One region of the Klebsiella ornithinolytica genome, then DNA from elsewhere that is predicted to be linked to it. Evidence: riboswitches for the same ligand, from Rfam matches in the RefSeq annotation. Region 1 holds a riboswitch; the other holds the start of a gene.

What was found. Region 1 has a riboswitch for fluoride ahead of Q1L34_RS15525 (voltage-gated chloride channel family protein). Riboswitches for the same ligand answer to the same signal wherever they lie in the genome.
Region 2: it holds a riboswitch for fluoride, as region 1 does, so the genes downstream of both, crcB (fluoride efflux transporter CrcB) here and Q1L34_RS15525 (voltage-gated chloride channel family protein) in region 1, are expected to answer to the same signal.

The regions. Positions count from the first base shown of each region.
Region 1 is NZ_CP130153.1:3,241,277-3,250,608, reverse strand. Features, by position in the region: gene hxpB (hexitol phosphatase HxpB) at 1-97, opposite strand, end outside; gene Q1L34_RS15540 (YniB family protein) at 231-767, shown strand; gene yciA (acyl-CoA thioester hydrolase YciA) at 796-1,194, opposite strand; gene Q1L34_RS15530 (TonB-dependent siderophore receptor) at 1,294-3,477, opposite strand; gene Q1L34_RS15525 (voltage-gated chloride channel family protein) at 3,692-5,014, opposite strand; fluoride riboswitch at 5,094-5,155, opposite strand; gene Q1L34_RS15520 (septation protein A) at 5,340-5,879, opposite strand; gene Q1L34_RS15515 (YciC family protein) at 5,932-6,675, opposite strand; gene Q1L34_RS15510 (YkgJ family cysteine cluster protein) at 6,701-7,114, opposite strand; gene ompW (outer membrane protein OmpW) at 7,386-8,021, shown strand; gene Q1L34_RS15500 (hypothetical protein) at 8,341-8,514, opposite strand; partial or broken gene Q1L34_RS15495 (ISL3 family transposase) at 9,070-9,238, shown strand.
Region 2 is NZ_CP130154.1:166,836-176,167, reverse strand. Features, by position in the region: gene Q1L34_RS27165 (SulP family inorganic anion transporter) at 1-1,172, shown strand, start outside; gene Q1L34_RS27160 (universal stress protein) at 1,191-2,018, shown strand; gene Q1L34_RS27155 (MFS transporter) at 2,090-3,286, opposite strand; fluoride riboswitch at 3,667-3,737, shown strand; gene crcB (fluoride efflux transporter CrcB) at 3,815-4,162, shown strand; gene Q1L34_RS27145 (Tn3-like element ISPa38 family transposase) at 4,159-7,125, opposite strand; gene Q1L34_RS27140 (nucleotidyltransferase family protein) at 7,284-7,574, shown strand; gene Q1L34_RS27135 (HepT-like ribonuclease domain-containing protein) at 7,571-7,972, shown strand; gene Q1L34_RS27130 (cupin domain-containing protein) at 7,962-8,318, shown strand; gene Q1L34_RS27125 (hypothetical protein) at 8,573-8,899, shown strand; gene Q1L34_RS27120 (hypothetical protein) at 8,896-9,332, shown strand, end outside.

The sequences.
Region 1 (9,332 bases):
TAACCTCCAGCTCCGCCTGATCCCATAGCGGTTCGGAATCAATCAGTAATCCATCCATATCGAAAATAGCGGCATGAATTTGTCGCCTGGCTGACATAAGTCCTTCTCCTGTAGCGCAAGTAGATAACGAATTTGTCCTCATGGTATATCATACCGCGCATTATTGGGCGAAATTCGCCGGTGAGGGTAGACTTAGACGGTGATGAAGGCGTCTTAAACAAGGGGAATCCATGACGTATCAACAAGCTGGACGCATTGCAGTGCTTAAACGTATTTTAGGGTGGGTTATTTTTATACCCGCGGTGATTTCAACGCTGATTTCGGTACTGAAGTTTATGTATGAACACAGCGAAAAAAAACCGGGCATTGATGCGGTGCTGATGGATTTTGCGCACGTCATGATTGAAATGATGCGTTTTAATACCCCGTTCCTTAACTTTTTCTGGTACAACTCGCCGCTGCCGGATTTTAAACACAGCCTGAATATTGGCTTCTGGATTATCTATATTCTGGTGTTTGTTGGCATGGCGCTGCAGGCGTCAGGCGCGCGCATGAGCCGCCAGGCGAAGTTCCTGCGTGAAGGGGTGGAAGATCAGCTGATTCTTGAACAGGCTAAGGGGCCGGAAGGGCTCACGCGTGAGCAAATTGCGGAGCGTATTGTGGTACCCCGGCATACGATTCTGGTGCAGTACTTCCCGCTGTATATCCTGCCGGTGATCATGATTGTTCTCGGCTATGTGTTCTTCTCGCTGCTCGGATTCTTGTAAAAATGGCCCGGCACGCCGGGCACTTTTTTTATTCGCCAGGTATCGCGCGTGGCTTGCCCTGATTGTCGACCGCCACATAGATAAACAGGGCTTCCGTGGCTTTATAACGTTGGCCAATCGGCTCAGACGACACTTTCTTCACCCAGACTTCGATGTTGATGGTGATCGAGGTGTTGCCGCGTTTCACGCAGCGTGCGTAGCAGCACACCACGTCGCCCACGGCCACCGGCCGTAAAAAGGTCATTCCGTCAACGCGCACGGTCACTACGCGACCCTGCGCAATCTCTTTGGCCATGATCGCGCCGCCGATATCCATCTGCGACATCAACCAGCCGCCAAAAATATCGCCATTGGCGTTCGTGTCTGCTGGCATTGCCAGGGTGCGTAAAACCATTTCGCCCTTCGGGGTGAGATCTGTTGTTGTCATTCTGTACTCTGTGCTGGTCAAAGAAGATCAGCGCGATGCTACTATGAAAATGGCAGGGAGAAAACAGGGGAATACGCCCGCGGCTGCGGGCGTGGGCATTCAGAATGAGAGGGTGACGCCAGCGTAATAGGCGCGTCCGGGTTCGTTATAGGTCGAAGCGCCCGCGTTTTCGCGATAAATTTGCTTATCGAACAGGTTGCTGATGCCGGCATTCAGGCGAAGATCTTTCAGCAGCTGGTAGTTCGCACCGATACCGACAACGGAATAGGCACCGATTTCATTCGTGGCGAGCGTGCCGGTCTCGTTGCGGATCTCCGCATACTGACGCGGTTTCTGCCGGCCGTACATCGTCCAGTTGACGTTCGCCGAAAGCTTGCTGTTGACCTGCCAGTCCAGCATGGTGTTAATCGTATATTTCGGGATCACCGACAGCGGATTACCGGTATCTTTGTTCTCCGATTTGATCATATAGGTCGCATTGGTTCGCCAGTCCAGCGTATCGGCCACAATCGGGATGAGTAGGGTACCTTCCAGCCCTTCGACGATCGCTTTGCCGCCGTTTTGCCATTGCAGGATATTGTTGCCGCTCGAGGTATAGCCCAGCACATCGGTACCGGAGACGATTTTGTTTTTATAATCGTTACGGAACCACGTTACGCCTGCGTTATAGCCGTTGAGGTTAAATTCAAGGCCGAGCTCTTTATTGATGCTGATTTCCGGATCGAGGTCCGGGTTACCGAGCAGGTAGCAGCTGCCGTTGCTGATGGTGTTCGGGCAGCCGTTGCCGCGGGTCGACAGCAGATAGCCTTCGCTGGACTGGTACAGGTTTGGCGCCTTGAAGACACGCGCAATGCCGGCTTTGACTTTGAACATCTCACCAAGCTCCTGCGCCAGGTTCAGGCTTGGGCTCCAGTTACTGCCAAATTCATTGTGGTAGTCGAAACGCAGTCCGGGGATGATATTGGTGCCCGGCGTTGCCTCAATATTATCTTCCAGGTAGAGACCCGTGAGGGTAGCGCTGTTGGTGGTGCTGCGCTGGGAGGCCTCGCCAGAGGTGCCAGGGATGGTCTCGCCAGTAACGTTGGTTGCCTGCATGGAGGCCGGGTCGTTGAGTTCATCGCGGTTCCACTCCATCCCGAGGGTCAGGGTCTGGTCGGCCAGCCAGTGGAAGGGGAGATTCAGCTCGCCGGTTGAACGCCAGGATTCGAGGCGGCTGGTGGCGTACTCATTGCTGTTGATCATCCCCTCCACGCGGCCGGTAGAACCTTCCTGCAGACGCGTGTTATTGGTTTTCTCGTAATAGACTCCGGCTTTGGACTGGCCCCAGTCCCAGATTCCGTTATAGGTCAGCCCCCAGGACTGGCGATACAGACGGTTGGTTTCGTGGCCATACAGCTCGCTGACCAGGCCATCGGGGCTGAGGTTACCGTTGCTGTATTGGGTATCGCCGGCGTAAATATTGCCCTGGCGGCTATAGGCGTAGTTAAAATCGACAATCTGCTGTGGCGTCAGTTTCCATGACAGCAGGGCGTTGATGTCCTTGTTGCGCACCCCTTCGCGACCGGCGGCGTACGAACCATTTTGGGCATGGTTAATGTCCCAGGCGTCAGCATCGGTTTTATTGATGTTACCGTACAGACGCATGGTCAGCGCATCGCCGGCCAACGGTCCGTTGAGGCTAAAGTTGGCGCGATTCGTCGCCCCCTCTTTGTTGTTTTCCGGCTGGTTGGTATAAAACGATAGCGAGCCATGCCAGTCGTTAGTGGGGCGTTTAGTAATGATATTGACCACGCCGCCGGCGGCACCGGATCCGTAGCGGGCTGCTGCCGGGCCGCGCAGAACTTCAATGCGTTCGACCATCTCCGGTGGCACCCAGTTGCTATCCCCGCGGGTATCACGTTCGCCGCGCCAGCTGTAGCGTACCGAGTTACGGGATGTCACCGGAACGCCATCGATCAGGATAAGGGTGTTCTCCGGCCCCATTCCGCGAATATCGATCTGCCGGTTGTTACCCCGGCTGCCGCTGGCGCTGTTGCCGGTTAAATTGACGCCGGGCATTTTACGAATGATTTCCGACAGATCGTTAACCGGTGGATCGCGGGCAATATCTTCAGCGGTAATAACAGATACCCCCGGCTGCTGCTTGAGTGCTTCCTCAGCCGTGCTGTGTACCACCATTGTTTCGGTATCGCGTTCCGCTTCCTCAGCAAAGGCGTCGGGCGTCAGAAAGCCAGCAAATACCAGCGCGAGTGGCGTAATGGCATAATAGTTTTGCGGTCTCATTGTAAATATCCATATCAAAGCGTTAAAAATTGAGACTGCGAATATCAATGATAATTATTATCATTTCAATGCATGCAAATGAATCTTCATTAAATCCTCACAATTGGCGCAACTTTGCCGGGTTATAGCAGAAAGGTGAATAAACAGGCGGGGTTGACGGCGGCAGCAGGGGATGGGGGTCCGCGCCGCGGGAATGCGGCGCAGAGCGGGCGGCTTACCGGGAAGGATGTTTGTCTTCTTTCGTCTCAGACGCGGCGGGCGTTTGCCGCTGATGCCAGGCCGGAAGCTCCGCCAGACGGATACCGGTCGGTACGACACGGTGTTTTGGGCCGGCAATCCGCTGCGCCCGGTAGATCCCCGTATAGCCAGAGACCAGGTAGGCCACCACGCAGGCCAGCGCGGCATACACGCCGATCTCTGCGCCAAACAGTTCAATGGCCATCAGCGTAGAAGCGACGGGCGTATTGGCCGCGCCGGCAAACAGGGCCACGAAGCCGAGACCTGCGAGGAACCCGACAGGCAGGTGCATCAGCGGTGCTAACGTATTGCCGAGCGTCGCGCCGATGTAGAACAGCGGCGTCACTTCCCCGCCTTTAAAACCGCTTCCCAGCGAGATAACGGTAAAGATCAGCTTGCCACAAAAATCCCACGCTGCCAGCGGATGCAAAAACGCATCGCTGATCTCCGGGATCCCCAGCCCGATATAGCGTTCGCCATGCAGGAGAGAGACGGCCGTCGCAATCACCAGTCCGCCAATAAACGGTCTGAGAGGCGCGTAGGGTAGCTGTTTTTTCATCAGGCTACTCAGCAGATGCGTTGTATCGGCGAAGAGGCGGGCGGCCAGGCCAAAGCAGCATCCGGCAAGGATCACGGCAAGCAGTGTCCAGGCTGAAAGCGCAGGAATGGAGGTGACCAGATAGTGGGTATGCTGTACGCCCCACATCAATCCCACCTGGTCTGCGACGATCGCGGCAAACAGGCAGGGCAGGATCGCCCGGTAGTCCATCCGACCGATCGCCAGCACCTCCAGCGCGAATAATGCCGCGGCGAGCGGTATACCGAACACCGAGGAGAAGCCCGCGCTGATCCCGGTCATCAACACGATACGCCGGCCGTTATTGTTAAGGCGCAGAAGCGCGGTGAATTGATCGGCTATCGAGGCCCCCATTTGTACTGCGGTACCTTCCCGGCCAACCGATGCGCCAAAGAGATGAGAGATGACCGTGCTGATAAAGACCAGCGGCGCCATCCGCAGAGGAATGACCTGAGCGGGGTGATGGATCTCTTCCAGAATGAGATTATTACCGGCCTCGACGCGGCTACCATAGCGGAGATAAACCCATCCGACGCTGAAGCCGGCAACGGGTAACAGCCAAATCATCCAGCGATGGCTTTCGCGGCTGGCCGTTGCCCACTCAAGGGAAAAGAGGAAGGCGGCGGATGCGCTCCCCGCAAGAACGGCAACGATAAAGGCGATAAAAAGCCACTGTCCGAGGAACAAGAGCGTGGTGAGAGGTGAAGTATGAAGCGATCGCATGAACGAATCCTTAGAGGGTTGACCATCCCGGACGCGTTGCCTGCATGATAGATATGCCTGCTCATTCCCGGTCCGGGAATAAAAAGCAGGCATCATTAGCCACATGGCGGTTCAAGGGGGAATGCCATCCCCTGTGAGGCTCATTTTACAAGGTGAAACGCGTCAGCTGAAGCGTTTTCTGCACAAAAGTCGGGACAGGGAAACGGCAAGTCAGGCGATGCTTAAGAGAGATGGTTGCCCATGCTGAAAACGAGAACAAGACGATGAGAGGGGAACATGCCGCGCAAAGAAGGGCGGGGGCAGAAGCGCTACCCCCGCTTCTTAATTAGTGGTTATCGTCCTGCGGCATATGGCGATAGATGTATACGCCGCTCAACAGCGTGAAGACCAGCGTCAGCGCCGTCAGGCCGAAGACCTTGAAGTTGACCCAGATATTCTGCGGCAACCAGAAGGCGATGTAGATATTGGCCAGACCGCAGAGAATAAAAAACAGCGCCCAGGCGAGATTCAGACGCGACCAGACCTGCTGTGGCAGGGTCAGCTCTTTCCCGAGCATGCGTTGAATCAATGGTTTTTTCATCACCCATTGGCTGAACAGCAAAGCGCCGGCAAACAGAGCGTAGATGACCGTGACCTTCCATTTTATAAACTCATCGTTATGGAAGAAAATGGTCAGGCCGCCAAATACGGCAACCAGCACAAAGGTAATCAGCGCCATCTTTTCGACTTTACGATAGCGTACCCAGGTATAGATCAGCACGATAGCGGTGGCGATAATCAGCGCGGTGGTTGCGGCGTAGATATCGTAAAGCTTGTAGAAGGCGAAGAAGACTACCAGCGGTAAAAAATCCAGAAACTGCTTCATACATCGGACCCGTCGTTCAGATAGGGCCGGAAGAGTCCCGGCCCAGGTTAATTTAGTTGCGGATAAGCATATACAGGCGGAACAAATAGATCAGCAACAGCGCAGATATCAGATTGCTGATCGTATTGATTACCACCGCGCCGACGTTCGGCGTCAGTACCGCAAAGCTGGATGCAAACAGCAGCAGGAGTGTTTTCGCCAGCAGCCAGCCAATCACCGCCGGGGCGACCAGACGCATATTGGCCCACACCAGACGCATACTGCTGCGCATGGCGTTAAAAATTCCCAGCTTATCCTGCACCAGCATGACAGGGGCAAAAGCCAGTACGATAGCGAGCAGCACGCCCGGTACCAGCACCAGCATCATCCCCATCTGCACCACAAAGGTGGTGAACAGAATCAGCAGCAGCAGCTTTGGCAGTACCGGCGCAGAAGCGCCGATAGCGCGCAGCGCGCTGACCCGCTGTCCGGCGGAGACCAGCTGAATCATCAGCAGCACGCCGCCGGCAAGAATGGCATTACCCACCAGACCGGAGAAGGTCGATGCGGCCGAGGCGCGCAGCAGGATCTGCTGCTGCTCTGGGGTCATGTTTTGTACCAGCTCAAACAGCCCGGCGCTCCCCGCCAGATTATCCCCTTCGCTCAGAATCGAGAGCTGCTCTTCACTGGGTGAAAAAGCATGGCCAAGGACTACCGTAATTAACGCGCATAACAACGCAATCAGCAAAATGGTGACAAACTGATTACGAAAAAAATTTCCCGTGTCACGGTAGACGGTCTTCGCCGTGATAGACATGCACTCTCCTTGAGTATTGCAGGTGTTAACTAGCCGGCGATTGTACCGCAAATCCCTCGCAGGTAGCAGCCTCTGCCGCTGTCAGGCTAAGTATATCTTTGTAAAGAGGGATGAGCGGCGGCAGGCCGTAGCGGGCGCGGGCCCGGTTGCAGGCTTCGTTTACCTCGCCGCCTTCACCGGACTGGCTGAATTCGCGGCAGGGAGAGGGGCGATGCCGATAAATTGAGCAGTGCACCGATTCACCGATTTCACCTTTGAGGGCGGCGCAGCGGATTTGTCGTTGGTTGGTGCCGCTCATGCAGCGCAGAAAAGGGGTGAGCGGCTCGGTAAGCCTGGTCGGCACAACGCCGCCGGCATCATCGGCTTCCGCCCAGTAGAAAGAGACTCGAAAATACGCACAACAGGCACCGCACGTCATGCACGGGTTGATTTCACTCATGATTACACCTGATAAAAACGCATCAACACAGATTGTCGGCAGATAAATTATCCAGACGCATCGAGGGCGGCAAGAGGCGGGAAAAAATTTTTGCGACTCAAACAGTGAAAATTGATGCGAATGTGAGTTTTTTGGTATCGCCATGAAAGTAAAAATTAATCTGGATCAATAAATGTTAAATCTTACAACTTTATGTGATCCAGAACGGATCAAAGGTAACTCGTTATGGGTATATTGGCCCGCGCTGAATAACCATAATGAGGAAGTGGATATGAAAAAGTTAGCAGCGGTTGGCATTATTTTGAGTACCCTTTCCGGCAGCGTCTGGGCGCATGAAGCCGGGGAGTTCTTTATTCGCGCGGGTTCTGCCACCGTTCGACCGACGGAAGGTTCTGATAACGTATTAGGTAGTCTGGGTGGGTTTAACGTCAGTAATAACACGCAGCTGGGCTTGACCTTCACCTATATGGCGACGGACAACATCGGCGTTGAACTGCTGGCGGCTACGCCATTTCGTCACAAGGTTGGCACCGGCCCGACCGGGACCATCGCCACCGTGCATCAGCTGCCGCCAACGCTGATGGCGCAATGGTACTTTGGCGATGCCCAGAGCAAAGTGCGCCCGTATATCGGGGCAGGTATTAACTACACCACTTTCTTTAATGCAGACTTTAATGACACCGGTAAAAATGCCGGATTGAGCGATCTGAGTCTTAAAGACTCCTGGGGAGCGGCAGGTCAGGTGGGGCTGGATTACCTGATTAACCGCGACTGGTTGCTGAACATGTCGGTGTGGTACATGGATATCGACACCGATGTGAAATTTAAAGCCGGCGGCGTGGACCAGAAAGTCAGTACCCGTATCGACCCGTGGGTGTTTATGTTCTCTGCCGGCTACCGGTTCTGAGTTCCTCTACAAAACTTCTGCAAAACCCTTCTGCAAAGCTGGTCGTTATACGGCCAGTTTTTCCACTCTTTCCCCCGAGAATCACTGTACCTGTCTGGTATGCCCGGGCAGTATTATGCTGTTAGCCTGAATATTGACATCGAGGCGTTCAGAGCGTGATGTATAAACGCCTCGAAGACGCGCTGCAGCGTGACTTGTTGTTATCCAGCGAACGCCGTGACACCTGCATTTCTGAGTCGCAGGGATGACTAAAGCTCACAGTTAACGCTGAGGGCTTTCTACAGGACAAGTTTTCAATAGTGACGACAGAAGAAAAAAACTAGAACTTTTCATTTTTTAATTTTAATAAATAATCATAAACTATTTTTCTATTTGCTTTTCCGGAATCATAAAATTCTTTTAAGGGACAAATGAAAGAGACTTTACCCATCTCTTCTTCCTGAAAGGGTGCTATTGAGTCGGTGCGATAATTTTCACCACTTAAGGCTTTCATGTTAAACTGTTTATTCGAATGTGGTTTGTCTTTGAATTTGTTTATGCCTATAAGAGTGAAGCCATTGATTGTTGAATATGCTATGTACCATGCTTTATTGGAGTAAAAAATTGATTTTTTTAGCTTGAATATATCATGAATGTCGAGTTTTTTTGGGAGTGTATTTTTTTTAAAGCTCGCGCTATGCATGTCTTGATCAGTATAAAATCAATTAAGGTGCTTAATATGACTACTGTAAAGAACAGGATTACTGATATAGATGATAAGTAAAGAAAGGCTTCAACGGCATTATCTGAAAAAGAAATGTATGCTATAGAAAAGGCTAGTATTATCCACATTAAAATACCAAATATAGTTTCTTTTTTATTGTGTGATTTCATTATGCTTCTTATCACATAAACCAGGAAGCTTAATAGAATGGCACCAAAAAATATTAAAGAAAAATCTGGCATGTTGTTTTCCCTACGGTTAAGGTTATTCGATGAGTAACATCATACAGTTGAATGAGCATTATTGTAATACTTATGCTTATAGATAATCGAAGCTGGATGTTATGCGGTTGACGGCATAATGTTCTGGTCTGTAAGACGTGGACTTGCCAGAACAAAAAACGTTATCGGCCATGCATATGTCATGTGGGCGAAGTCGTTTTTACGAAGGACACCGGTATATAAAGGTGATTTCCGATCGAGAAGGGCGAGCGCTGGACTTAACGGATGATCGCTGGCTATATAAGAGCAGCGTGTATCCACGTGCCCGGAGCATAAGGAAAAGTGGCGAGAACCGAGCGGATAAAGGCGGCGAATAAAGCCGCCGGC
Region 2 (9,332 bases), on a different replicon from region 1:
CGGCCGGCTACCTGAAGCTGGGCAGCCTGATGCGCTACGTCTCCCGCTCGGTGGTCACCGGTTTCGTGAACGCGCTGGCCATCCTGATATTTATGGCGCAGCTGCCGGAGCTGACCAACGTCACCTGGCACGTTTATGCCCTGACCGCTGCGGGCCTGGGCATCATTTATCTCTTCCCGTATCTGAACAAAACCATTCCCTCGCCGCTGGTCTGCATCATCGTGCTGACCGCCATTTCCATGTGGCTGCACCTGGACGTGCGCACCGTGGGTGACATGGGCAAACTGCCGGACAGCCTGCCGGTGTTTCTGATCCCGGATATCCCGCTTAACCTCGACACGCTGATGATTATTCTGCCGTACTCGGCAGGACTTGCCGTGGTGGGGCTGCTGGAGTCGATGATGACCGCCACCATCGTGGACGACATGACCGACACGCCGAGCGATAAAAACCGCGAGTGCAAGGCGCAGGGCGTGGCCAACATCTGCACCTCCTTTATCGGCGGCATGGCGGGCTGCGCGATGATTGGCCAGTCGGTGATCAACGTCAAATCGGGCGGGCGCGGGCGGCTTTCCACGCTCACCGCCGGCGTGGTGCTGCTGCTGATGGTGGTGTTCCTGCGCGACTGGGTGTCCCGGATACCCATGGCGGCTCTGGTGGCGGTGATGATCATGGTCTCCATCGGCACCTTCTCCTGGCGCTCCATCAGCAACCTGCGCAGCCATCCGCTGTCAACCAGCGTGGTGATGCTGGCCACCGTGGTGGTGGTGGTGGCGACCGATAACCTGGCGTTTGGCGTGCTCACCGGCGTGCTGATTGCCTCGCTGAACTTCGCCACCAAGGTCGCCCGCTTTATGGCGGTCTCCTCTGAGCTGAAGGACGACACCCGCACCTATACCGTAGCCGGCCAGGTATTCTTTGCCTCATCCGATCGCTTTATGAGCCACTTCGACTTCCGTGAAGCGGTGGAGCGCGTGGTGATTGACGTAACGCACGCCCACTTCTGGGATATCACCTCCGTGAGCGCGCTGGACCGGGTGGTTATCAAGTTCCGTCGCGAAGGCACGGAAGTGGAGATCAAGGGTATGAATGACGCGACCCGCACCCTCGTTGACCGCTTCGGAGTGCATGACAAGCCTGAAGAAGTGGAAAAGCTGATGGGTGGCCATTAATTTACTGGAGAAAGCATCATGAATAACACCGTTATTGCCTGCGTTGACGGCTCGCCGTCAACCCGGCCGGTCTGTGAGTATGCTGCCTGGGCAGCCGGTAAACTTGGCGCGCCGCTGGCGCTGCTGCACGTGCTCGAAAAGAGTGAGACTCCCGCCGTGTCTGACCTGACCGGGAGCATTGGTATTGACAGCCGGGAGCAGCTGACCGAAGCGCTGGTCCGCGTCGAGGGTGAGCGCAGCCGGCTGCTGATGGCGCAGGGCAAGGCCGTGCTGGCCGGCTGTGCGGAGCTCCTGAAGCAGACCGGACAGCCGGACGCACAGCTGCTGCAAAAGCACGGCGCACTGGACGAAATCCTGGCGGAGCTGGGCGAAGTCCGGCTGATGGTGCTGGGGCGCCGCGGGACGCAGAATCAGGTAGGCAGCCATCTGGAAAGCGTCATTCGCCTGCAGAAAAACCCGGTGCTGATTGTGCCGGAGACGTTTACGCCGCCGGCGCGGGTGATGTTTGCGTACGACGGCAGCAGTGAGAGCCGTAAAAACCTGACGCGCCTGACGGTCAGCCCGCTGCTGCACGGCCTGAGCTGTCATATCGTGATGGTCAACGGTGACATGTCAGCCCTGCAGGATGCGCAGGCTGTTCTTCAGGAAGCCGGTATCACGACCGAGACACGCCTGCTGGAAGACGAGTCCGTAACCGGGGCGCTGTGCCGCTACGCGGACGCCCATGATATCGACCTCACGGTAATGGGGGCCTGCGGGCACTCCCGGTTACGGCGATTCTTTATTGGCAGCCACACCACGGAAATGCTGTCTGAAAGCCGTCAGCCCCTGCTGATGCTGCGATGAAACAGGCGGGCCTGATATCAGGCCCGCCTTCACAGGGGAAAGAGGATGACGGGTATGAAGGTAAAGGCGCGTTATTGCGGCGCATCCGTCCTGATACCGGTGGCCAGCAGGCTGGCGCCAAGAATGTAGACCAGGCAGAACAGGGCCTGAAGATGCAGGGTGACATGGTTATCTATCAGCACGCCCATGATTACCGGGGATGCCCCGCTGGCAATCACCGTCCCTGCCTCAACCGCCGAGCGCACCCTGGCCAGCTGCGCCGGACCAAACAGCTGTACCCAGAGCGCGGTGGCAAGCGTTGAGGCAATGGCCGACGATACGCCGGTCATAATCAGGTAAAAAGGCGTCACCCACTGACCGTTGCTGAGCCATAGCGCCAGCATGGCCAGGGCCTGTGGCATCAGAAACCACGGCAGCAGCCTGCGTGGTGAGAGCCGGTCAATCAGCGGGCCAAACGACAGCAGCGATACCGCCTGGGTAATGGCATAGGCAATAAACCATACCGCCACCCACGACAGCTCCCAGCCTTTCTCCTGTGCCAGCCTCGCCTGGTGGAAGAAGAAGCCGGTGGTGATAAAGGGGGAGGCCAGCACGACAGGCAGCGCCAGCAGCAGGTTGCGGTTTCGCCATACCGGCGCCTCTTTTTCTTTCTCCTCACCCCGCTTTCTGAACGTACGCAGCGGCTTCTCTTTCCCGCGGGGCAAAAACATCAGCGCGACCCCCACGCCGGCAACAAGCATTCCGGCATTGATGCCCCAGGCAGCGCGCCATCCCGTCAGCGCGCTTATCTGCACCGCAATCACAGGAAAAACGGCCTGCGCCAGCGAGAGCCCCAGCGCGATGGCGCCGAGCGCCTTGCCTGCATCAAGGGGGAACTGGCGCGCCGTTGCGGTCAGCGCAGTATGCACCATCAGTCCCTGGCCGCCGAGGCGCAGAAAGTAAAACCCGATGCACAGCATCCACGCCGCCTGTGCGCCGGAAACCAGCAGGCAGGCCGTGAGCAGCAAAAGGGTGACCGCCAGCGTGAAGCGGCGGGTCGTGGTGTAGTCAATCAGCCGTCCGGCCCAGGTCAGCGTGATGGCGCTCATCACCGTTCCGATTGCGTACAGGCCGCCCAGTCCGCCGTCGGTGAGCCCAAAGGCCTCACGAAAATCCTGCCCGTAAAGTGAGACAAAATAGGTCTGTCCAAAGCTGGACATGGCCATCAGCATCGCACCGAACGTAAGGTGAGAGGCGTGATGAAACATAAACCGAAAAAGCTGACGCATGAATATCCCTGAAGGCGGGCTGCAGCCCGCCGATTAATCACGACGTGTCCGTACCGGCTGCTGCGGACACGGCGCCTGCGTCCCTGAAGCAGGTACACGCGGGTTCACCGTGAAAGGTGGCAGTCCCGTAACGGATATGAGAGAACGGTACCCGGCGCGGACTGGCTGTCGCGGCAGGCTCTCTGATAAAGGACGGGCGAAGAGAAACTCAGGGTGGCGTAATGTGCATGACTCACAGTCAGATATAAAATGCTGCCGAAACGATAATTTTTAATGCTCTTCAGGTCAAGCCTGAAAACGGGCTCCTCATGCCCGCCGCAGGGGGAGTCGCACAAAAACAGTGGATAGCCGCTTGATTAACGCCCGTGACCGGGCCAGAATTGCGGCGAGGTGATGGCGTTCCACCTTACCCAACCGCTTCCCCTGAGAAGCTGATGACGCCTGATATTACTCCCCTTTAACCGGGAGTATGTCAGGCCGCCCCGTATCATCAGCCTGCATACTCCCTCTGACACAGAGGTAAACCCCGTGAAATCTTATCTGGCCATTATCATTGGTGGATCCGCTGGCTGCCTGATCCGCTGGCTGCTTGGCGCACGCCTGAACAGCCTGTTTCCTGACCTGCCACCGGGCACGCTGGTAGTGAACCTTGCGGGCGGATTTATCATTGGTGCGTCGCTGGCCTGGTTCATGCGCCATCCTGACCTGGATCCGGCCTGGCGATTACTTGTTATCACCGGGCTGTGCGGTGGGCTGACCACGTTTTCCACGTTTTCCCTGGAAATATTCTCACAGCTGCAGTCCGGTAATTATTTCTGGGCGTTTACTTCACTGCTGGTAGGGGTCGTCTCAGAAAACGAAAATAAAGCACGCTAAGCCGGTTGCAGCGGCCGTAGCGGCCTGAACTTGCCCGCGCCGATCTTGGCGCTGCTGCGCCAGAGGTAATCGCCGGTCAGGTTGATGTGCTCCCAGCCGAGCGGCGACAGGTACTGCAACAGGCCGTCATCGACGGCTTGACCGTGGCCACGCAAGGCGTTCGCGGCCCGCTCCAGATAGACCGTGTTCCATAGCACGATGGCCGCCGTCACCAGGTTGAGGCCGCTGGCCCGGTAGCGCTGCTGCTCGAAGCTGCGGTCGCGGATTTCCCCCAGGCGGTTGAAGAACACGGCGCGGGCCAGCGCGTTGCGCGCCTCGCCTTTGTTCAGCCCGGCATGCACGCGGCGGCGCAGCTCGACGCTTTGCAGCCAGTCCAGGATGAACAGTGTGCGCTCGATGCGTCCCAGCTCACGCAGGGCGACGGCCAGGCCGTTCTGGCGCGGGTAGCTGCCAAGCTTCCTGAGCATCAGCGAGGCCGTCGCCGTGCCCTGCTTGATCGAGGTGGCCATCCGCAGGATTTCATCCCAATGGGCGCGGACGTGCTTGATGTTGAGCGTGCCGCCGATCATCGGTTTCAACGCCTCGTAGGTGGCATCGCCCTTCGGGATGTAGAGCTTGGTGTCGCCCAGGTCACGAATGCGCGGGGCGAAGCGGAAGCCCAGCAGGTGCATCAACGCGAAGACGTGGTCCGTGAACCCTGCCGTGTCGGTGTAGTGCTCCTCGATCCGCAGGTCGGATTCGTGATACAGCAGGCCGTCGAGCACGTAGGTCGAGTCGCGCACGCCGACGTTCACGACCTTGGTGTGGAACGGCGCGTACTGGTCGGAGATATGGGTGTAGAACGTCCGCCCTGGGCTGCTGCCGTATTTCGGATTGATGTGGCCGGTGCTCTCGGCCTTGCTGCCGGTGCGGAAGTTCTGGCCGTCCGACGATGACGTGGTGCCGTCGCCCCAATGCCCGGCGAAGGGATGTCGGAACTGCGCGTTGACCAGCTCGGCCAGTGCCGCCCCGTAGGTTTCGTCGCGGATGTGCCAGGCTTGCAGCCAGGCCAGCTTGGCGTAGGTCGTGCCGGGGCACGATTCCGCCATCTTGGTCAGGCCCAGGTTGATCGCGTCGGCGAGGATCGTGGTCAGCAACAGGTTTTTGTCCTTGGCCAGGTCGCCTGACTTCAGGTGGGCGAAGTGCCGGGTGAAGCCCGTCCATTCGTCTACCTCCAGCAGCAATTCGGTGATCTTGACGTGCGGTAGGATCATCGCCGTCTGGTCGATCAGGGCCTGTGCGGTATCGGGCACCGCCGCATCGAGCGGCGTGATCTTCAGGCCCGACTCCGTGATGATGGCGTCCGGCAGCTCGTTGGCCAGCGCCATGCGGTTGACGGTGGCGAGCTGCGTTTCCAGCAGCGTCAGCCGGTCATGCAGGTACTGGTCGCAATCGGTGGCCACGGCCAGCGGCAATTCGCTGGCCTGCTTGAGGCTGGCGAATTTCGCGGGCGGCACCAGGTAGTCCTCGAAGTCCTTGAACTGGCGCGAGCCTTGCACCCAGATGTCGCCGGAGCGCAGCGCGTTCTTCAGCTCCGACAGCGCGCACAGTTCGTAGTAGCGCCGGTCGATGCCGGTGTCGGTCATCACCAGCTTCTGCCAGCGCGGCTTGATGAACTCGGTCGGCGCGTCGGTGGGCACCTTGCGGGCGTTGTCGCTGTTCATGCTGCGCAGCACCTCGATGGCGTCGAGTACGTCCTTGGCGGCGGGCGCGGCCCGCAACTTGAGCACGTCGAGAAATTCCGGCGCGTAGCGGCGCAGCGTGGCGTAGCTCTCGCCGATGCGGTGCAGGAAATCGAAGTCCTCGGGTTGCGCGAGCCGCTGCGCTTCGGTGACGCTCTCGGCGAAAGCATCCCAGGACATGACGGCCTCGATGGCGGCGAACGGATCGCGGCCCGCTTGCTTGGCCTCGATCAGCGCCTGGCCGATGCGCCCGAACAGCCGCACCTTGGCATTGATCGCCTTGCCGGATGCCTGGAACTGCTGCTGATGCTTGTTCTTGGCGGCATTGAACAGCTTGCCCAGGATGCGGTCATGCAGGTCGATGATTTCGTCGGTGACGGTGGCCATGCCCTCGATGGCGAGCGCCACCAGGGTCGCGTAACGCCGCTGCGGCTCGAACTTCGCCAGGTCGGCGGGCGTCATCTGGCCGCCCTCGCGGGCGATCTTGAGCAGCCGGTTCTGGTGAACCAGCCGCTCGATGCCGGAGGGCAGGTCGAGCGCCTGCCACGCCTTGAGGCGTTCGATGTGTTCCAGCATGTGCCGCGAGTTCGGTTTGACCGGGGATTGCCGCAGCCAGGCCAGCCACGTCGTCTTGCCGTTGTCGCGGCGCTTGAGCAGATCGTCGAGGCGACGGCGATGCACGTCCGTCAGCGGCTCAGCCAAGGCGTCGTAGAGACGCCGGTTGGCGCGGGTAATCGCTTCGGCGCTCGCCCGCTCGACGGCGTTGAGGGCGGGCACAATGACCGACTGCCGCCGCAGGTGCTCGATCAAGGCTCTGGCCAGCACGATGCCCTTGTCGGTTTGCATGGCCAGCTCGGTCAGCAACTGGACAGCCTGCCGGTAGTGGCCAATCGTGAACGGCTGGAAGCCGAACACCGTTTGCAGCTCGACCAGGTGCTCGCGTCGGGTCTGCTCACGCTGCCCGTACTCGTCCCAGCTTTCGATGCCGACCTTGAGCTGGTTGGCGACCAGTCTCAGCAATGGCGGGAACGGTGGCTCATCAGCGCCAAGGATGACGCCGGGAAAGCGCAGGTAGCAGAGCTGCACCGCGAAGCCCAGCCGATTGGCCGGGCCGCGCCGCTGCCGGATGATGGAGAGGTCGCTTTCGCTGAACGTGTAGTGACGGATCAACTCATCCTTGGTGTCCGGCAACGCCAGCAGGCTTTCGCGCTCGGCGGCGGAGAGGATCGAACGGCGGGGCATGCGGTTTCCTTCTTCTTGAAAACGTAGGTTTGTGACAAGCCCGCCAAGGCAACCGGCGCGGCACGGGAATCAAGGCATTGCGATTCTCGAAAATAGTTCTTGAAATTCTATTCTTGATTGCATATCATCTCAACGAGTTTCGATAAGAAAGGATGCGCATGCGACCGTCTGTTGTGCTTGACATGAAGCGAAGCGCAGTGCGTGAAGCGGTAGGCCGCTTTCGCGCCGCGAACCCGCGCGTCTTCGGCTCGGTGCTGCATGGCACCGACCGGGATGGCAGCGACCTCGACCTGTTGGTCGATGCGCTGCCCGGTGCCACGTTGTTGGACTTGGGCGATTTGGAAGAAGAACTGAAATCGCTGCTCGGCGTTGACGTCGATCTGCTGACTCCCGGCGACCTGCCGCCGAAGTTCCGGGCCAAGGTGCTCGCGGAGGCGCAACCGATATGAGCGAGAACCGCCTGCCCGATTACCTCGACCACATTCAGCAGGCCGCAACCGATGCGCGCAGCTTCGTGGAAGGGATGGCCAAGGACGACTTCTTGGCCGACAAGCGCACCCAGCAGGCCGTCATCATGAGCCTGATCGTCATCGGCGAGGCGGCCACAAAGGTGATGGATGGCTACGTCGAGTTCACCCAGGCGCATGCCGACGTGCCGTGGCGCAGCATGCGCAATATGCGTAATCGCATGGCTCACGGCTATTTCGACATCAACCTCGATGTGGTGTGGGAGACGGTACAGGAATGGCTGCCGGCGTTGCTCCAGCAATTGCCCGCCGTGCGTCAGGATGCCGACGATGAAGACCGTAACGACAACTGTGAAAGAGGGATCTCCGATGACTGTTGAATCGAGAATATTTTCTGTAGCCGAGTATGTTCAGCCGTCCGAAGGCGAGCCTATTCGTTCCGTTGTGCTTGAAACCCGAGACTCAATTATCGTGGTTTGGCATGTCCATCCCGGGCAGGAAATTGCGGCTCACATTCATCCTCACGGCCAAGACACGTGGACTGTTTTGTCGGGAATGGCTGATTACTTTCAGGGCAATGGGATTGTTCGTGCCCTCAGGGAAGGTGAGATAGCCGTGGCAAGACCGGGCCAAGTGCACGGGGCGCGAAATACAGGTACCGAGCCATTTGTGTTAGTCTCGGTTGTGGCATCAGCCAATGCCGGTTTCGTATTGGCTGAGCGATAGAGCCCAATCTCTGGAGTTGGTCCAATGAGCGGTCGGGGAGATAGGTAACAGACATGCAGCGGACACGGCTGCTAAACCAGGTCGCAAACCTCCTTGCGTCGCAGCGTGCCGCAAGCGACGCGATCAATCGAATGGGGTCGGCATGAGACTGAACACCATCCAGTTCCCGACCGCGTAGCCGCCTGTCCTGCCGATCAGGTCTTGACCATCGACGCCTGGGATCAGTCCTGAATGTTCTTGGAGACCACTACGTTATGAGCCGCAGCCGCCGCAAAACACCCATCGTCGGGCACACGACCTGCGGCAGCGAGCGCGAGGACAAGAAGCTCTGGCATCAGCGCTGGCGCACCCGTGAGCGCACGGCGCTGACCAGCGCGTCGCCCGAAGCCCTGAGCGCCCATCTGCCCCTGCTGGAAAACCAGGCCAGCAGCGTCTGGTCGATGGGCAAGGATGGCCGCTCCTACTGGCCCGTCAAGCGCCAGGCCGCCACGGCGGATCGCATCGCCAATCACAAGGGACGCAACCCGCAAGAACGCGCCTCCCTGAAAAAGCGCCTGCTGCGCAAGTGGATGAGCAAATGAAGCTCTCCTTCCATCAGCACATTGCGCTGTTCTGGATGATCGGTGCTCCGGGCGTCTTCGCGCCCGTGATCGAGAACGCCAAGCGGCCCGATGCCGGCGCCGTCATGGCGTGGGGTGTCGCGATCGTGGCGGTGATGATCCTCTTCACCCCTTTGCTGCTGCGCTGTCCACCATTCCGGCGCTGGTATGGCCGGACGGATGCGCTGTCGGAGCGGCAGCGCCAGGCGCTTGCCGAGCGCGGCCTGCGCCGCTACTACCAGACCGCTTTCGATGACGGCTACGTGCCCCGCGTGATGCCCTACGTGTGGCGCATCATCTGGACGGTCGGCGGGTTGATGGCTGTGACCGCCGTACTGCCTACCAACACCGGACGGCCAGCCTTCGATGCCTTGGTGGTCTTCTCGACCTGGTATCCGATAGGCGTGATGCTGCT